Linked DNA regions of Acuticoccus sediminis. The protein of the gene in region 1 binds, or shares a complex with, the protein of each later gene. Links are inferred from orthologs where the notes say so. Each region holds a gene or a part of one and is shown in the gene's direction. Other genes may lie near its edges.

Region 1 (8,550 bases):
GAAAGATCACGTTCGGTCCGTGTTCATCCCGCGAGGCCCTAATGGATCTATCCGAGTAGCGGGCCGCAGTTTCAGTAAGGAGAGTATGACGATGGCCAGCGTGAGTCTTCCGACTTCCGATTCATCCAACGGCGCAGCCGCGCCGTCTTCGACCCAAACCAGGCCCACCGTTCCCCCGTCGCCGTGGGCGTTCGGCGGCCCTCGCCCGCATGACGGCGCGCTTCCGGCGGGATCCGGAACCACGACGCTCGGGCAGCTCGACACGCTCGGCCGGCTCTGACCGGCCCCGCGACCGCGTAACGCACGACGGGCCCGGGCCCGACCTGAACCGCTCGGACGCGAGCTGGACCTTCGACGGCGGTCTTCGCGAGGACCGCTGACGATCCTGCCGAAAGGCAACAGCCTTGCCCGGCAGGATGGCGGACGGCACTCGAGACGCAGTTCCGCCCCCCTTGCGCCATGGCTTTTCCCCGAGTTCGCGTCACCGTCACGCCTGCCCCGCACGAATGCGTGGCGCTGTGGCGCGGCGGCCACAGCCGGAAATTGTCATCCTTCCGTCACGCACGGCTTGACGACGCGCCCCCGCGCACGTAACTCCCCTTGCGATGCGGCGTCCGCCGCCCCACCGCCCGACAGCGCGTTGCGCCCTCGGGCGCGTTTTGCGTTGTTTAAACGTCCGGCAAAGCCTTGGCGAGCCGGACAACCCGTGCGGGGGTCGCCCATGTTCGAGAGCCTTTCCGATCGCCTTTCCGGCATCTTCGACAAGCTCACCGGCCGTGGTGCGCTCTCGGAGGCCGATGTCGACGCGGCGATGCGCGAGATCCGGCGTGCCCTCCTCGAGGCGGACGTCGCCCTCCCGGTCGTGCGCCAGTTCATCGAAGAGGTGCGCAGGGAGGCGGTCGGCGCCACCGTCGTCAAGTCGGTCACGCCCGGCCAGATGGTCGTCAAGATCGTCCACGACGAGCTGGTGAAGATGCTCGGCGAGACGGCCGAGCCCATTTCGCTGGCGGCCGCCGCGCCGGTGCCGATCATGATGGTCGGCCTCCAGGGCTCGGGCAAGACCACCACGTCCGCCAAGATCGCCCGCCGCCTTCAGAACCGCGAGAAGAAGCGCGTCCTGATGGCCTCGCTGGACACGCAGCGCCCCGCCGCACAGGAGCAGCTCCGCGTGCTCGGCGAGGAGAACGGCATCGAGACGCTGAAGATCGTGCCGGGCCAGAACCCGCGCCAGATCGCCGAGCGCGCGATGACGGCGGCCCGCCTCGGCGGCTTCGACGTCGTCATCCTCGACACCGCCGGCCGCCTCTCCATCGACGAAGCCTTGATGACCGAGATCGCGGACATCAAGAAGACCACCAACCCGCACGAGATCCTGCTCGTCGCCGACTCGCTGACCGGTCAGGACGCCGTCGCCACCGCCAAGGCGTTCGACGAGCGCATGAACGTCACCGGCATCGTGCTGACCCGCGTCGACGGTGACGGCCGCGGCGGCGCGGCGCTGTCGATGCGCGCCACCACCGGCAAGCCGATCAAGCTCATCGGCGTCGGCGAGAAGGCGGACGCGCTGGAGGAGTTCCACCCCCGCCGGATCGCCGACCGCATCCTCGGCATGGGCGACATCGTCTCCCTGGTGGAGAAGGCCGCAGAGCACGTCGACGCCGAGAAGGCGGCGGCCATGGCCCAGAAGATGGCCAAGGGCGGCTTCGACCTCAACGACCTGAAGGACCAGCTCGCCCAGATGGAGAAGATGGGCGGGCTCGGCGGTCTCATGGGCATGATGCCCGGCATCGGCAAGATGAAGAAGGAGATGGCCGCGGCCGGTCTCGACGACGGGATCATCAAGAAGCAGGTCGCGATCATCAATTCGATGACCAAGACGGAGCGCAAGAAGCCCGACATCCTGAAGGCGAGCCGCAAGAAGCGCATCGCCGCGGGCTCGGGGACCGAGGTCGCCGAGGTCAACAAGCTCCTCAAGATGCACCGCCAGATGGCGGACATGATGAAGATGATGGGCCGCAAGAAGGGCGGCATGATGGCCGGCCTCGGCTCCATGCTCGGCATGGGCGGCGGCGGCGTTCCGGACGTGCCGGAGGGCCTCAAGGGCATGAATCCGGCCGACCTCGAGAAGCTCGCCAAGCAGATGCCCCAGGGCGGCGGCATGGGCGGCATGGGCGGCGGGCTTCCCGGACTCGGCGGCCCCGGCATGCCCGGCGGGCTGCCCGGTCTCGGCGGTCCCGGCATGGCGGGCCTTCCGGGCCTCGGCGGCGGCCACGGCAAGGGCAAGCGCCAGAAGGGCAAGCGCAAGTGAGAGACCCCCTCGCCGGCATACCGGCCGGGCGGGCCGATGCCGAGCGCGGGCTCCGGGGCATCGTCATGCCCCAGTCCATCCGCACCCGGCGGATGATCCTCGAGCCCTTCGCCATGCATCACCTGCACGGCTTCACCGAGTTCTTCGGCGACGCGGACTCGACGCGCCACATCGGCGGCGTCGCGGACCGCGCGGGCACGCTCGATCGGATGGCCCGCTTCAGCGGCCTGTGGCGCATCTACGGCATGGGCTGCTACGCCCTGACGGACGAGCGCGGCCGCCTCTACGGCTACGCCGGCATCTGGTTCCCGCACGACTGGCCGGAGCCGGAGATCGCCTACGGCCTCCTGCCGGACGCGCGCGGCGACGGCCGGGCGGCCGAGGCGGTTCGCGCGGTGAAGTCGATCGCGGAGGCCGTCGGCATCCCCTCGCTGATCAGCACCATCGCGCCGGAGAACGCCGGCTCGCAGCGGGTCGCCCAGGCCGTCGGCGCCACCCGCGGCCGGCGGGTCGAGATCAACGGCGCCGCGGCCGACATCTGGCACCACCAGATGTCGCCGGCCGCCGCCGACCGCGACGAGGAGGTGATGCTCGACTCGAGCGTCATGCCGCTGCGCATCCGCACCCGGCGCCTCCTGCTGACGCAGTGGCGGCCGGACCACTTCCCGCGCCTCGCCGCGCACCTGGCGGACGCGCAGTCCATGCGCTTCCTCGGCGGGCCGCAGTCGCTGCACACGGCGTCGCGCTCGTTCATCCAGCGGGCCGGGATGTGGCACCTGCGCGGCTACGGCATGTACGCGGTCGAGCACGAGGGCCGGTTCATCGGCAGCGTGGGCCTGTGGCACCCGCTGAACTGGCCCTGCCCGGAGATCGGCTACAGCCTCACCGCCGACGCGCGGGGCGAGGGATTCGCCGCCGAGGCCGTCGCCGCGGTCCGCGAGGTGGCGGCCGAGCAGGGCCTCTCCCGCCTCGTCAGCTTCATCGATCCGGACAACGCCGCCTCGCAGGGTGTCGCGCGCCGGGTCGGCGCCGTCCTCGACGGCACCACCAGCATCGCCGGCAACACCGTCCAGGTGTGGCGACACCAACCCGAGGCGGCCGCCGGCCGCCCCAGGATCCACGAACTCGAACCCGCGCTCTGAGCGCACAGACCTTCAGACAGAACCAGGAGTCATCATGTCCACCAAGATCCGGCTCGCCCGCGGCGGCTCGAAGAAGCGTCCCTACTACCGTATCGTCGTCGCCGACGTGCGCTCCCCGCGCGACGGCCGCTTCATCGAGAAGGTCGGCACCTACAACCCGATGCTCGCCAAGGACAACCCGGAGCGCATCACGCTGATCGCCGAGCGCATCGAGCACTGGCTGAAGCAGGGCGCCCAGCCGACCGACCGCGTGCTGCGCTTCCTCGACCAGGCCGGCATCGCGTCGCGCCCGGCCCGCAACAACCCGAACAAGGCCGAGCCGGGCAAGAAGGCCCAGGAGCGCGCCGAGGCTCGCCGTAAGGCCGAGGCCGACAAGGCGGAAGCCGCCGCCGAGTCCGCCGAGGCGTAAGCCTTGGACGAGGTCGCCATGCCGAAGGCCGACACACCCAAGGTCGAACGACCCGATGGCGACAGGCCCGACGCCGACCGGCCGGACATCGTCATGGCGACCATCGGCGCCCCGCACGGGGTGCGCGGAGCGGTCAAGCTCACGGTCTTCTCCGAAGACCCGCTGAGCCTGCGCCGCTACAACCCGTTCCAGACCGCCGACGGACGGGCGGTGAAACTCACGTCCGTCAAGGCCATCGGCAAGGCGATCGTCGCGACCATCGAGGGAATCGACGACCGCAACGCCGCCGAGCCGCTGCGCGGCACGGAGCTGTTCGTCCCCCGGACGCGGCTGCCGCGTCCCGACGAGGACGAGTTCTACCACGTCGACCTCATCGGCCTCGAGGCGCGCCTCCGGGACGGGACGGTGCTCGGCACCATCCGCGGCGTGTTCGACTTCGGCGCGGGCGACCTCCTCGACATCGTCGGCGGCAAGCCGCTCATCGTCCCCTTCACGCGCGAGGTCGTGCCGGAGGTGGACATCGCCGGCGGCTTCGTCACCGTCGTCGCCATTCCCGGCCTGCTCGACGACGGCACAGAGCCGCCGGCGGATGCCGGCGTGGGCGATGGCGAGGGCGATCGCGAGGGCGAGGGCGACTGATGTCCTTCGCCGCCACCGTCCTCACCCTCTATCCCGCGATGTTCCCGGGTCCGCTCGGCATGGCGCTCGCCGGCCGCGCGCTGGGCGACAAGTGGACGCTCGACGTCCGTGACATTCGCGACAGCGCCACCGACAGGCACCGCTCCGTCGACGATACCCCGGCCGGCGGCGGTCCCGGCATGGTGATGCGCGCCGACGTCCTCGCCCGCGCCATCGACAGCGCCGGCGGCGCCGGCCCGCGCCTGCTGATGAGCCCGCGCGGGCGCCCGTTCGACCAGACGCTCGCCCGGGATCTCGCCGCGGGGCCGGGCGTCACCATCGTCTGCGGCCGCTTCGAGGGCGTGGACGAGCGCGTCATCGAGCGGCGCGGCCTCATCGAGGTGTCGATCGGCGACTACATCCTCTCGGGCGGGGAGATCGGCGCGCTGGCGGTGCTGGACGCCGTGGTGCGCCTCCTGCCCGGGGTCATGGGCAACGCTACCTCGGCCGACGAGGAGAGCTTCTCCGACGACCTGCTGGAACACCCGCAGTACACGCGGCCCGCGGAGTGGGAGGGGGCGCCGATCCCGCCCGTCCTGATGTCCGGCGACCACGGCAAGATCGCCGCCTGGCGGCGCGACGCGCGGCTGCGCCTGACCGCCGCGCGCCGTCCGGACCTCTTCGAACGCCGCATCCCGGGCGAGCCGGTCAGGTAGGCCGGCTCCTCCCCGTTCCTTGCGCCCACCGCCGCCGGGCGGCGCCCCGCGGGACGCCCGGCCCGGCCTCCGGCTCAGCCCTCCTCGACGAGGTGGGCCGAAAGTCGCTCGCGCACGCTATCCGGCATCTTTGCCGAGCCGCGCGTCTTCGGGTCGAAGAACACCTCCACCAGGTCGTAGGTCGCGTGCAGCTCGCCGGTGTCGGCGTGGAGCATCCTGAGGTGGAACGTGGTGCTCTTGGAGCCGATGCGCGACACGGCGCCGTCGATGACGATGAGGTCGCCCGCCGTCAGCTCCTTCACGAACTGGGTCGTCGCCTGGGCGGTCACGGTGTGGACGCCGTGCTCGGGGATCAACTTCGAGTAGGCGAGGCCGAGCCGGGACCACATGTGATAGACCGCATCGTCGAAGAACGGGGCGTAGTGGCGCACGTTCATGTGGCCGAAGTGGTCGTGGTGCCAGGGGTGGACCACACCGCGAAGAAGTTCGAGCCGCTCGGTCATTCCGTCTCCCGTTGGTTAAGCGTGACGGGAACCTAACGCATCCTCTCCCCCAAGGGCACCGCCGCGCCGGCCACCGCCGGGACGGTCAGCGGGCCAGGGCCGGTGGAGCCGGGATCGAGGCGATGTTGTCGTCACCCGGCCCGGCACAATATTGTCGGCCCGTCGATGGAGGGACCTGCAATGGACGAGGCGAAGCTTTCCGCGCTGCGCGAAAAGTTCGGCGGCGACAACGAGCGGCGGATCTACAAGCGCGAATGGGCCGCCGTCGCCGACAGGCTGATCGACCCGAACGGGACCCGGACCGCCCCGTTCGCCGGCGTCTCGACCTTCCTCGACACGCCCTACCGCGCGATCGACTGGTCCGCGCCCGACTTCTCGGGCCTCGATGTCGCGCTCCTCGGCGTGCCGATGGACCTCGGCGTCACCAACCGCAACGGCAGCCGCTTCGGCCCGCGCGCCGTGCGCACGATCGAGCGTGTCGGCCCCTACAACCATGTCCTCGACGTGATGCCGGCCAAGGACGTCTCCGTCGCCGACGTCGGCGACGTGCCCTTCCGCACCCGCTACGACCTCATCCAGTGCCACGAGGACATCACCGCCGCGGCCAAGGTGATCCTGGCGGCGGGCGTCATGCCGATCTTCGTCGGCGGCGATCACTCCATCAGCCTCGCGACCCTGCGCGCGGTCGGCGCCGGCCGGCCCGTCGGCATGATCCACATCGACGCCCACTGCGACACCGCCGGCCCCTTCGACGGCAACAAGTTCCATCACGGGGGCCCCTTCCGCCAGGCTGTGCTGGACGGCGTCCTCGACCCGGAACGGACGATCCAGATCGGCATCCGCGGCTCCTCCGAGTTCCTGTGGGAATTCTCCTACGAGAGCGGCATGACCGTGATCCATGCCGAGGAAATCGACCCGATCGGCATCGACGCCGTGATCGACAAGGCCCGCGCAGTCGTCGGCGACGGCCCCACGTACATCTCCTTCGACATCGACTCGCTCGACCCCGCCTTCGCGCCGGGCACCGGGACGCCCGAGATCGGCGGCCTCTCCACCCGCGAGGCGCTGGCGATCCTGCGCGGCCTCACCGGCATCGACATGGTGGCGGGCGACGTCGTCGAGGTCGCCCCGCAGTACGACGCCACGACCAACACCGCGCACGCCGGCGCCCAGATGCTCTTCGAACTTGTCAGCCTGGCGGCGCTCGTGCTGAGATCTCGCTGAATGCAGATGTAAAATAAGGCGTTGCTTCATGGGTGTTCTCGACCATGGCGCGTGACCCGTCACGCGGCGAGAACACCACCACCGGAACCGGGGCGAGCCCGCCCCCGCCGGCCCGCCGGACGGAAGGTACCATCGCGCTGGTGCAGGCGCTCCGGTTCTTCGCTGCGCTCCTCGTGGTGCTGTACCACGCGCCGACGATGAACCCGGACTACACCGAGCGGCCGAGCCGCTTCGACGCGTTCCACCTCGGCGGGGCGGGCGTCGACGTCTTCTTCGTCATCTCGGGACTGGTGATCACCCTAACCGTGGCGAAGGCGCGGCACTTCGACCTGGCCGACTTCGCGGCAAGGCGGTTCTGGCGGATCTTCCCGGTCTACTGGGCCTTCCTCGCGGCGACCATCGCCGTGGAGCTGCTGAGCCTGCGGGTCGGGATCGGGGCGCCGTTCGCGGAAGCGGGGAACCCGGTTTACATCGTCACGTCCGTGTTCCTGCTGCCGCTCCCGTTCCAGATCATGGAGGTCGCATGGACGCTCGGGCTGGAGATCACGTTCTACCTCCTCTTCGCCCTCGGCTTCCGCTGCTACGGGCTGCGCGGCGTCGTGGCGGCGCTGCTCCTCTGGTACGCGTTCGCCGTCCTCTACGTGTCGACGCCGCTCGGCGACGTGCCGGCCCTCTTCTACCTCGGCTATCCTGTCATCCTAGAGTTCGCCTTCGGGATCGCGATCTGCTGGCTCCACCTCAACACGCGCATGCCGCTGGGCCCGGCCGCCCTCGTCCTGGGGACGGCGGCGATGGCCGGGGCGCTCTTCGCGCCGGAGGTGGCGAGCCTTGCCGCGCTGCTCCACGAGCCGGAGCTGCGACGTGAGTTCCAGTTCGGGATCCCGGCGGCGATCCTCGTCTACGGTGCCGTCGCGACGCCGCTCAAGGTCCCGGGCTGGCTGCTCCTCCTCGGGCAGAGCTCCTACATCCTCTACCTCCTGCACAGCCTGTTCTTCGGCGTCGCGCGCGCGGCGGTGAACCTCGCGCTCGGGGTGGAGCTCGGCGCATCCGACCTCGGCGTCGCGGCGCTGATCGTCGGCGCGGTCGCCCTCTCGGCCGTGCTGACCCACACCGTGGAGCGGCCGTTCCTGCTGTGGAGCCGGCGCTTCGTGCCCGGCTACAGCGTACCGCCCACCGGATTCGGTGCCGGTATCCCGGCCAAACGCGACACGTAGCCGCCGTTCCGCCCGCAGGGCGGGCCCCTCCGCAAGCCGTGACCCCACGCCTTGTCGAAAGCGGGTGCAGGATCTGCGGAAAATGGCATCATTCGTGCCTCGAAGGACGATAATAACCGGAGGATCTTATGATGAACCGCTTCCCCATCACGCGGCGCACGCTCCTTGCCGGCGCCGCCGCGGGGGCTGCCACGCTCGCCACTCCGTCCATCCTCAGAGCGCAGGACCGCTCGCTGAAGGTCGGCGTCTATGGCGGCTACTTCAAAGACGCCTTCGACGCGAACATCTTCCCCGCCTTCACCGAAGCGACCGGCATCGCGGTCGAGAGCGTCGCCGAGCCGACGGGCGAGGCCTGGCTCATCCAGCTGCAGCAGGCGGCACGCGCGCGCCAGGCGCCGGCGGACGTCTCGATGATG
Region 2 (8,728 bases), 330 kb from region 1 along the record:
GCCTTCCTGATGCCGATCGAAGACGTGTTCTCGATCTCCGGCCGCGGCACCGTCGTGACCGGCCGTGTCGAGCGCGGCATCGTGAAGGTCGGCGAGGAAGTCGAGATCGTCGGCATCCGCGACACCACCAAGACGACCGTCACCGGCGTCGAGATGTTCCGCAAGCTGCTCGACCAGGGCCAGGCTGGCGACAACATCGGTGCTCTGCTGCGTGGTGTCGGCCGTGACGACGTCGAGCGCGGCCAGGTGCTGTGCAAGCCGGGTTCGGTGAAGCCGCACAAGAAGTTCAAGGCCTCGGCCTACATCCTCACCAAGGAAGAGGGTGGGCGTCACACGCCGTTCTTCACCAACTACCGTCCGCAGTTCTACTTCCGGACCACGGACGTGACGGGCGTCGTGACCCTCAACGAGGGCACCGAGATGGTGATGCCGGGCGACAACGTTGAGATCAACGTCGAGCTCATCGTGCCGATCGCGATGGAGGAGCAGCTCCGCTTCGCTATCCGCGAGGGTGGCCGCACCGTCGGCGCCGGCGTCGTGGCTCAGATCGTCGAGTAACGACCGGGCCATATGGCTACGAAAAGCGCGGCTTCGGCCGCGCTTTTTTTTTGTGCCAGCGAGCGCCTCCAGCCGGTGGCGCGCTGCGAGGGCCGGCGGACCGTGGTCCAGCGCCTGGGCGGGTTCCCCAGGGGCCGGCTGCGACACGCGAGCCGTGCGGTGGCCGTCAGGCCGGACCGGACTGAGACGCTCCCACCCCGCAAGGAGACGAGGTCGAGCCAACCCTTGTGGCCTCGGAGCTCGATTTCAGCCTCTTCCATGGCGCGCCCCTGCGCTGCGTGAGGTGGGTCGACGCGGTGGAACGACCCAGCCCAACCGTGGGCCGAGGACGTGCGAATGGGTCCGCGTCCGGCAGGTGCGTCAGTGGCGCAGGTGGTTCGGATCTTTCGAGATCTTCGAGCGGCCTCGTCCGCAATATTCGGTAGATATACGCCGTCGCGGATATCTGGAAATTACTGAACCTCCCGGAAAACTAAGCTGCTGCGAAAGTAGCCGTGATGTGAAGGACCCGCCTGAGGGGGCGCTCCTTCATGCATATCGGCGAGCCCGGATTGCTGACCATGCCGTCGGCCCCGGTCGCAAACGTATCCGGACCGCGCCGGCGGCGACGGGCTGCACCGCCATTTCGCTGGGTGAACGATCGTACGCGCCGGTTTGTCGCGGGGGACTTTCGCAGCAGCCCCGGTTTCGGGGCAGGCGGACCTGAGGGGAGGGGGGCGCCGGGGGAGTGCGGTAGCGGGGGACTTGAGACTTTTGCGAGTCGCGCCCTATACTCCTCTCCGTGCTGGCCTTCTCGGCGTCCGTTCCATCCGGGCGACCAGGCTGGGACGGAGGGGTTCGGCCAGCGTTTTACGCGTGGCCGTTATGATTCCGTCATTTTTCCCCTCAGGGGGCTAGCGTTCCGCTCCGTCTTCGATTAGGTAAGCCGTCGCTCCGGACGACGGGGCGCTAGCCAAACGAGTTGACCAACGGCGTGTCGGCCAGCCTTTCGGAGGGCCGGACAGGCCGGTTTGTCCGTTGCGGTCCCTCCGGGCCGTTAGTCGTTACGGCATGTTGCCGTTGAGTTCGTGCGGTTCTTGAAACCGCGTTGTCCGTTCAGGCGGGTGCAAGTTAGAGACCGATGAACCAGAATATTCGCATACGCCTGAAGGCGTTCGATCACCGTGTGCTCGATACGAGCACCCGGGAGATCGTGCAGACGGCGCGACGTACGGGCGCGCAGGTACGCGGCCCGGTGCCGCTTCCGACGCGCATCGAGCGCTACACCGTGAACCGTTCGCCGCACATCGATAAGAAGAGCCGCGAGCAGTTTGAGATCCGCACCCACAAGCGGCTTCTCGATATCGTTGACCCGACCCCGCAGACCGTGGACGCGCTGATGAAGCTCGACCTCGCGGCCGGCGTGGACGTCGAGATCAAGCTTTAAGAGTTTCGTCATGACCCAAGTCCAGCAGCGTTCCTCCATTGTCGCTCGGAAACTCGGCATGACGCGCGTCTACAACGACGCGGGCGAGCACGTGCCAGTGACCGTGCTGTCGCTCGACGGCTGCCAGGTCGTCGCCCATCGCACGAAGGACCGGGACGGCTACACCGCCCTCCAGCTCGGCGCCGGCAAGGCGAAGGCGAAGAACACGACGCGAGCCATGCGCGGTCATTTCGCGAAGGCGAACGTCGAGCCGAAGAAGACGCTCGTCGAATGCCGTGTCGCCGAGGAAGGTTTCATCGACGTCGGCGCCGAGCTGACGGCCGATCACTTCGTTCCGGGCCAGTTCGTGGACGTCACCGGCACGTCCATCGGCAAGGGCTTCGCCGGCGCCATGAAGCGCCACAACTTCGGTGGTCTTCGCGCCTCCCACGGTGTGTCGATCTCCCACCGCTCGCATGGCTCCATCGGCCAGTGCCAGGACCCCGGCAAGGTGTTCAAGGGCAAGAAGATGGCCGGCCACATGGGCGGCGTCCGCGTCACGACGCAGAACCTCACCGTGGTTCGTGCCGACGTTGAGCGCGGTCTTCTCCTGGTCGCGGGTGCCGTTCCCGGCGCCAAGAATTCCTGGATCATCGTCCGTGACGCCGTGAAGCGCGGCCTCCCTGCCGATGCGCCGACCCCGGGTGCGTTCCGCATGCCCGAGGCCGATGCCGCTCCGGCCGAGGAGGCGCAGGCTCCTGCGGTCGCCGACGAGACCGTCGCGGCGGCCCCGGCCGTCGACACGGCAGAGGTCACCAACGAGGCTCCGGCCGGTGACGACACCACGAAGGGTGACGCGTGATGGACATCGAAGTCAAAACGCTCGCCGGTGGTTCCGCCGGGACCGTCAGCCTTCCGGAAGAGACCTTCGGCCTGGAGCCCCGCGCGGACATCCTGCACCGCGTCGTGCGCTGGCAGCTTGCGAAGCGCCAGCAGGGCACCCACAAGACGATGACGCGCGGTGAGATCAACTCCACCGGCAAGAAGATGTATCGTCAGAAGGGGACGGGCCGGGCCCGCCACTCCGACAAGAAGGCGCCGCAGTTCCGCGGCGGCTCGAAGGCGCACGGCCCGAAGCCGCGCAGCCACGCGATCGACCTGCCGAAGAAGGTCCGCCTTCTCGGCCTGAAGCATGCGCTGTCCGCGAAGGCGAAGGCCCAGGGCCTGATCGTCATCGAGGACGCGAAGGTCGAGGCGGTGAAGACCAAGGCGCTGCGCGAGCAGTTCAAGGGTCTGGGCCTCGCGAACGCGCTGATCATCGACGGCACCGTCGACGCCGGCTTCGCCAAGGCAGCCCGCAACATTCCGATGGTCGACGTGCTGCCGGTCGCCGGCCTCAACGTCTACGACATCATGCGCCGCGACACGCTGGTCCTGACCAGGTCGGCGCTCGACGGCATCGAGGCGCGCCTTGCGGGCAAGTCCGCGGCTGCGGCCGAGACCGCTGCTGAGGGGGCGAACTGATGGCCATCGCACTGAAGAACTACGACGTCATCGTCTCCCCGGTGATCACCGAGAAGTCGACCGAGGCGTCCGAGAACAACCAGGTCGTCTTCCGCGTCGCCAGGACGGCGACGAAGCCGGAGATCAAGGAGGCCGTCGAGGCCCTCTTCTCCGTGAAGGTGACCGCGGTGAACACGCTCGTCCGCAAGGGCAAGGTGAAGCGCTTCAAGGGCATCAAGGGGCGTCAGTCCGACGTCAAGCATGCCGTCGTGACGCTCGCCGACGGGCAGCACATCGACGTGACGACGGGGCTCTGAGACCATGGCACTGAAGACATTCAATCCGACGTCGCCGGGCCAGCGTCAGCTCGTCATCGTCAAGCGCGACGGCCTCTACAAGGGCAAGCCGGTCAAGACCCTCACCGAGGGCCTGACGAAGTCCGGTGGCCGCAACAACCGCGGCCGCAAGACCGCCCGCCACCGTGGCGGCGGTCACAAGCGCACCTACCGCGTCGTCGACTTCAAGCGTCGTACGAAGTGGAACGTCCCGGCGACCGTCGAACGGCTGGAGTACGATCCCAACCGCACGGCGTTCATCGCGCTGATCAAGTACGAGGACGGCGAGCTCGCCTACATCCTCGCGCCGCAGCGTCTCGCCGAGGGTGACACCGTCATCGCCGGCGACAAGGTGGACGTGAAGCCGGGCAACGCGATGCCGCTGTCGGCCATCCCCGTCGGCACCATCATCCACAACGTGGAGATGAAGCCGATGAAGGGCGGGCAGATCGCACGCTCCGCCGGCACCTACGCCCAGCTCGTGGGCCGCGACGGTCCGTGGGCGATCCTTCGCCTGCAGTCCGGCGAGCAGCGCCTCGTCTCGGGTCAGTGCCTCGCCTCGATCGGCGCGGTGTCCAACCCGGACCACGGCAACATCAACCTGTCGAAGGCCGGCCGTTCGCGCTGGCTCGGCATCCGGCCGCAGACCCGCGGCGTTGCGATGAACCCGTTCGACCACCCGCATGGTGGTGGTGAAGGCCGTACGTCTGGCGGCCGTCACCCGGTGACCCCCTGGGGCCAGCCGACGAAGGGCAAGCGCACCCGCTCGAACAAGTCGACGGACAAGTACATCGTCCGTTCGCGCCACGCACGGAAGAAGTAAATGACACGCTCGGTTTGGAAAGGTCCGTTCGTCGACGGATACCTTCTGAAGAAGGCGGAGAAGGTCCGCGAGGGCGGTCGTAACGAGGTCATCAAGATCTGGTCGCGGCGCTCGACGATCCTGCCTCACTTCGTGGGTCTGACGTTCGGCGTCTACAATGGCCAGAAGCATGTGCCGGTCCTCGTGACGGAGGACATGGTGGGTCACAAGTTCGGCGAGTTCTCGCCGACCCGCACCTACTACGGTCACGGCGCGGACAAGAAGGCGAAGAGGAAGTAATGGGTAAGGCCAAGGCTCCCCGCGCTCTCGCCGACAATGAGGCCCGCGCGGTCAACAAGATGATCCGCATCTCGCCGCAGAAGCTCAACCTCGTCGCGGCGATGATCCGGGGCAAGAAGGTCTCGGCGGCGCTCGCCGAGCTCGAGTTTTCGCGCAAGCGCATCTCGGGCGAGGTGAAGAAGACCCTCGAGTCCGCGATTGCCAACGCGGCGAACAACCACGACCTCGACGTCGACTCGCTCGTCGTCAAGGAGGCCTTCGTCGGCAAGGCGCTCGTCATGAAGCGCTTCAGCCCGCGTGGTCGCGGCCGGGTTGGCTCCATCCAGAAACCGTTCTCGCACCTCACCATCGTAGTGCGTGAAGTCGAGGAGGCCGCCTGATGGGTCACAAAGTTTCCCCCGTCGGGCTCCGGCTCGGCATCAATCGCACCTGGGATTCGCGCTGGTACGCGGAAGGTGGCGAGTACGGCAAGCTCCTGCATGAGGATCTCGCGATCCGCACCATGCTGATGAAGGAGCTGAAGCAGGCCGCGGTGTCGAAGATCGTCATCGAGCGCCCGCACAAGAAGTGCCGCGTCACGATCCACTCGGCCCGGCCGGGCGTCGTGATCGGCAAGAAGGGCGCGGACATCGACAAGCTGCGCAAGAAGGTCGCGGCGATGACGGACTCCGAAGTCCACATCAACATCGTCGAGGTCCGCAAGCCCGAGATCGACGCGACGCTCGTCGCAGCGTCGATCGCGCAGCAGCTGGAGCGCCGCATCGCGTTCCGCCGCGCCATGAAGCGCGCCGTGCAGACGGCGATGCGCATGGGCGCCGGCGGCATCCGCATCAACTGCGGCGGCCGTCTCGGCGGCGCGGAAATCGCGCGCACCGAGTGGTACCGCGAGGGCCGCGTGCCGCTGCACACCCTGCGTGCGGACATCGACTACGGCACCGCCGAGGCGAAGACCGCGTACGGTGTCTGCGGCGTCAAGGTTTGGATCTTCAAGGGCGAGATCCTGGAGCATGACCCGATGGCGTCCGAGCGTCGCGCCACCGAGGCTGCGAACCAGGGCTCGTCGGGTCGTCGTTCCGGCGGCCGCGACCGGGACTAAGAGGGCGGATCGATGTTGCAGCCGAAGCGGACCAAGTTCCGCAAACAGCACAAGGGCCGCATCCATGGCGACGCGAAGGGCGGGTTCGACCTGAACTTCGGCGCCTACGGCCTGAAGGCCCTCGAGCCGGAGCGGGTCACCGCTCGCCAGATCGAGGCCGCCCGTCGTGCCATGACGCGTCACATGAAGCGTCAGGGTCGTGTCTGGATCCGCGTGTTCCCGGACGTGCCGGTGTCGAAGAAGCCGACCGAAGTGCGTATGGGTAAGGGTAAGGGCTCGGTCGAGTACTGGGCGGCCCGCGTTCACCCGGGCCGGATCATGTTCGAGATCGACGGCGTCAACGAGGAGATCGCCCGCGAGGCGTTCCGTCTCGCCGGCGCGAAGCTTCCGATCAAGACGAAGTTCGTCACTCGGGTTCCGGAGTAAGTCATGGCCGACAACAAGATGATGAAGGCCGAGGACGTCCGCGCCAAGACGTCGGACGAGCTGGTCGATACGCTGCGCGACCTCAAGAAGGAGCAGTTCAACCTGCGCTTCCAGAGGGCCACCGGGCAGCTCGAGAACACGGCCCGCACGCGGGTCATTCGCCGCGACATTGCGCGGATCAAGACCGTTTTGGGCCAGCGCCGTCGCGAGAGCGCGGCTGCGGCGGCCGAGTGAGGGATTAGATGCCGAAGCGTCAACTGGAAGGCCTGGTGGTCTCGGCGAAGGGTGACAAGACCATCGTCGTCACCGTCGAGCGCCGCTTCGCCCACCCGCTGCTCAAGAAGACCGTGCGCCGGTCCAAGAAGTACCACGCGCACGACGAGTCCAACCGGTACGCCGCGGGTGACCGCGTCCGGATCGAAGAGTGCCGCCCGATCTCCAAGACGAAGTCCTGGCAGGTCGTCGGTGCCCTGACCCCGGCGGGCGTGCTGATCGCGGCGGACGCCGCGGCGCAGGCGGCTGCAGCCGATGCGGTGGCCCACGGCGCGAGCGCCGAGGAGGCCGAGCGCGCGGCGAATGACGCGGCGAGCCACGCGGGCGACAACGCCTGACCGGCTGCCCGACTGGGACTGGATCGCGTGTGCGGTCATCCGGGTCGCCGCGTTACGGCGGCCCATGTCGTTGAGGGGGCAACCCCTTTTCGTTCAGGAAGCCAGCCCTTTTCCGAAAGGGCGATCTTTCATTTCGTCGGGGCCTCGCGCCCCTGGTCTGGGGCCAAGGCCCTGTGGAGAAGCTGAACCATGATTCAGATGCAAACTAACCTCGCCGTCGCCGATAATAGCGGCGCACGCCGGGTCATGTGCATCAAGGTGCTCGGCGGCTCGAAGCGCAAATACGCCTCCGTGGGTGACATCATCGTGGTGTCGATCAAGGAAGCGTCGCCGCGCGGCCGTGTGAAGAAGGGCGACGTGGCGAAGGCCGTTGTCGTCCGCACCGCGAAGGACATCAAGCGCCCGGACGGTTCCGTGATCCGGTTCGACGGCAATGCCGCCGTGCTGGTGAACAACAACAAGGAGCCGATCGGCACGCGTATCTTCGGCCCCGTGCCGCGTGAGCTGCGTGCCGCGAACCACATGAAGATCATCTCGCTCGCACCGGAGGTCTTGTAATGGCCGCGAAGATCAAGAAGGGCGACCGCGTCGTCGTTCTCGCGGGCCGCGACAAGGGCAAGTCCGGCGAGGTCCTGTCCGTCGACCCGAAGAAGGGCCGTGCGACGGTGGCTGGCGTGAACACCCAGCTCCGCCACACCCGTCAGAGCGCCCAGTCGGAAGGCGGGATCATTCCGAAGGCGGGTCCGATCGACCTGTCGAACATTGCGATCGAGGATCCGAAGGACGGCAAGCCGACCCGCGTCGGTTTCCGCTTCGAGAACGGCAAGAAGGTGCGGTTCGCCAAGCGTTCCGGGGAGCTGATCGATGGCTGATACGATGGATGCGCCCGAGGCGGCGGCCGGTTCCGGCATGCCCGAGGGCTACGAGCCGCGCTTCCTGAAGCTCTACCGGGACAAGGTCGTCCCGGGAATGCGCGAGAAGTTCAACTACGCGAACCCGATGATGGTGCCGCGGATCGACAAGGTCGTGCTCAACATGGGCGTCGGCGAGGCGACCGCGGATTCCCGCAAGGTTCAGTCCGCGCTGAAGGACCTGGCGCTGATCGCCGGCCAGCAGCCGGTCGTCACCCGCGCGAAGAACTCCATCGCGGGTTTCAAGGTTCGCGAGAACATGCCGCTCGGCTGCAAGGTCACCCTGCGCCGGCAGAAGATGTACGAGTTCCTGGACCGCTTCGTCACGATCGCGCTGCCGCGCGTGAAGGACTTCCGCGGCCTGAACCCCAAGTCGTTTGATGGCCGCGGCAACTTTGCCTGCGGAATGAAGGAACATCTGGTGTTCCCGGAGATCATCTACGACAAGGTGGATCAGGTCTGGGGCATGGACATCATCGTCGCGACGACCGCCACGACGGACGAGGAATCCCGCGAACTGCTTCGGCTGTTCAACTTCCCGTTCCGCGACCAGGCGCAGAAGGCTTAAAGAGATGGCCAAGAAGGGCAAGATCGAGAACAACCAGAAGCGCCGCAGGATGGTCGAAGCGCATTCGGAGAAGCGTGAAGCGCTCCGCGCGATCGTCAAGGACCAGGAGCTCCCGATGGAGGACCGGTTCGCGGCCACGCTGAAACTCGCCGAGATGCCGCGCAATTCTGCGCCCAATCGCGTGAAGAACCGCTGCGAAGTGACCGGCCGTCC

The links.
Region 2: the proteins of rimM (region 1) and rpsS are in contact, whole or in part, in a crystal structure (PDB 3A1P), measured with the Thermus thermophilus proteins. The link is inferred for Acuticoccus sediminis from one-to-one orthologs. Residues at the interface, in WP_008632437.1 of Thermus thermophilus: Val4, Glu5, Ile6, Gly7, Arg8, Arg22, Gly23, Glu24, Val26, Leu84, Glu85, Glu86, Gly87, Arg88, Tyr89, Tyr90, Tyr91, Phe92, Leu94, Asp111, Ile112, Leu113, Asp114, Ala115, Gly116, Ala117, Gln118, Asp119, Val120, Ile122; in WP_011173711.1 of Thermus thermophilus: Lys28, Arg29, Leu30, Lys32, Thr48, Gln56, His57, Val58, Pro59, Val60, Tyr61, Thr63, Met66, Glu73, Phe74, Pro76, Thr77, Arg78, Arg81, His83, Gly84, Lys85, Glu86, Ala87, Lys88, Ala89, Thr90, Lys91, Lys92, Lys93.

Annotation. Positions count from the first base shown.
Region 1 is NZ_QHHQ01000001.1:1,316,490-1,325,039, reverse strand. What follows is about bases 2,894-5,687. They hold rimM (ribosome maturation factor RimM), read left to right. Parts: upstream 2,894-3,877; coding sequence 3,878-4,498; downstream 4,499-5,687. Other genes in these bases: DLJ53_RS05655 (acyl-CoA thioesterase), read right to left, coding at 5,268-5,687; trmD (tRNA (guanosine(37)-N1)-methyltransferase TrmD), read left to right, coding at 4,498-5,193; rpsP (30S ribosomal protein S16), read left to right, coding at 3,485-3,859; DLJ53_RS05675 (GNAT family N-acetyltransferase), read left to right, coding at 2,894-3,450. In the rest of the region: ffh (signal recognition particle protein), read left to right, coding at 722-2,308; more of DLJ53_RS05675, read left to right, coding at 2,305-2,893; more of DLJ53_RS05655, read right to left, coding at 5,688-5,696; speB (agmatinase), read left to right, coding at 5,877-6,920; DLJ53_RS05645 (acyltransferase family protein), read left to right, coding at 6,965-8,134; DLJ53_RS05640 (ABC transporter substrate-binding protein), read left to right, coding at 8,266-8,550. UniProt on the Escherichia coli protein: One of at least 4 proteins (Era, RbfA, RimM and RsgA/YjeQ) that assist in the late assembly stage of the 30S ribosomal subunit.
Region 2 is NZ_QHHQ01000001.1:1,647,855-1,656,582, forward strand. Bases 3,292-6,263 are described here. They hold rpsS (30S ribosomal protein S19), read left to right. Parts: upstream 3,292-4,624; coding sequence 4,625-4,903; downstream 4,904-6,263. Other genes in these bases: rplD (50S ribosomal protein L4), read left to right, coding at 3,292-3,487; DLJ53_RS07165 (50S ribosomal protein L23), read left to right, coding at 3,487-3,783; rplB (50S ribosomal protein L2), read left to right, coding at 3,788-4,624; rplV (50S ribosomal protein L22), read left to right, coding at 4,903-5,283; rpsC (30S ribosomal protein S3), read left to right, coding at 5,283-5,999. In the rest of the region: tuf (elongation factor Tu), read left to right, coding at 1-558; rpsJ (30S ribosomal protein S10), read left to right, coding at 1,679-1,984; rplC (50S ribosomal protein L3), read left to right, coding at 1,995-2,825; more of rplD, read left to right, coding at 2,825-3,291; more of rplP, read left to right, coding at 6,264-6,425; rpmC (50S ribosomal protein L29), read left to right, coding at 6,447-6,659; rplN (50S ribosomal protein L14), read left to right, coding at 7,226-7,594; rplX (50S ribosomal protein L24), read left to right, coding at 7,594-7,908; rplE (50S ribosomal protein L5), read left to right, coding at 7,946-8,515; rpsN (30S ribosomal protein S14), read left to right, coding at 8,520-8,728. UniProt on the Escherichia coli protein: In the E.coli 70S ribosome in the initiation state it has been modeled to contact the 23S rRNA of the 50S subunit forming part of bridge B1a; this bridge is broken in the model with bound EF-G.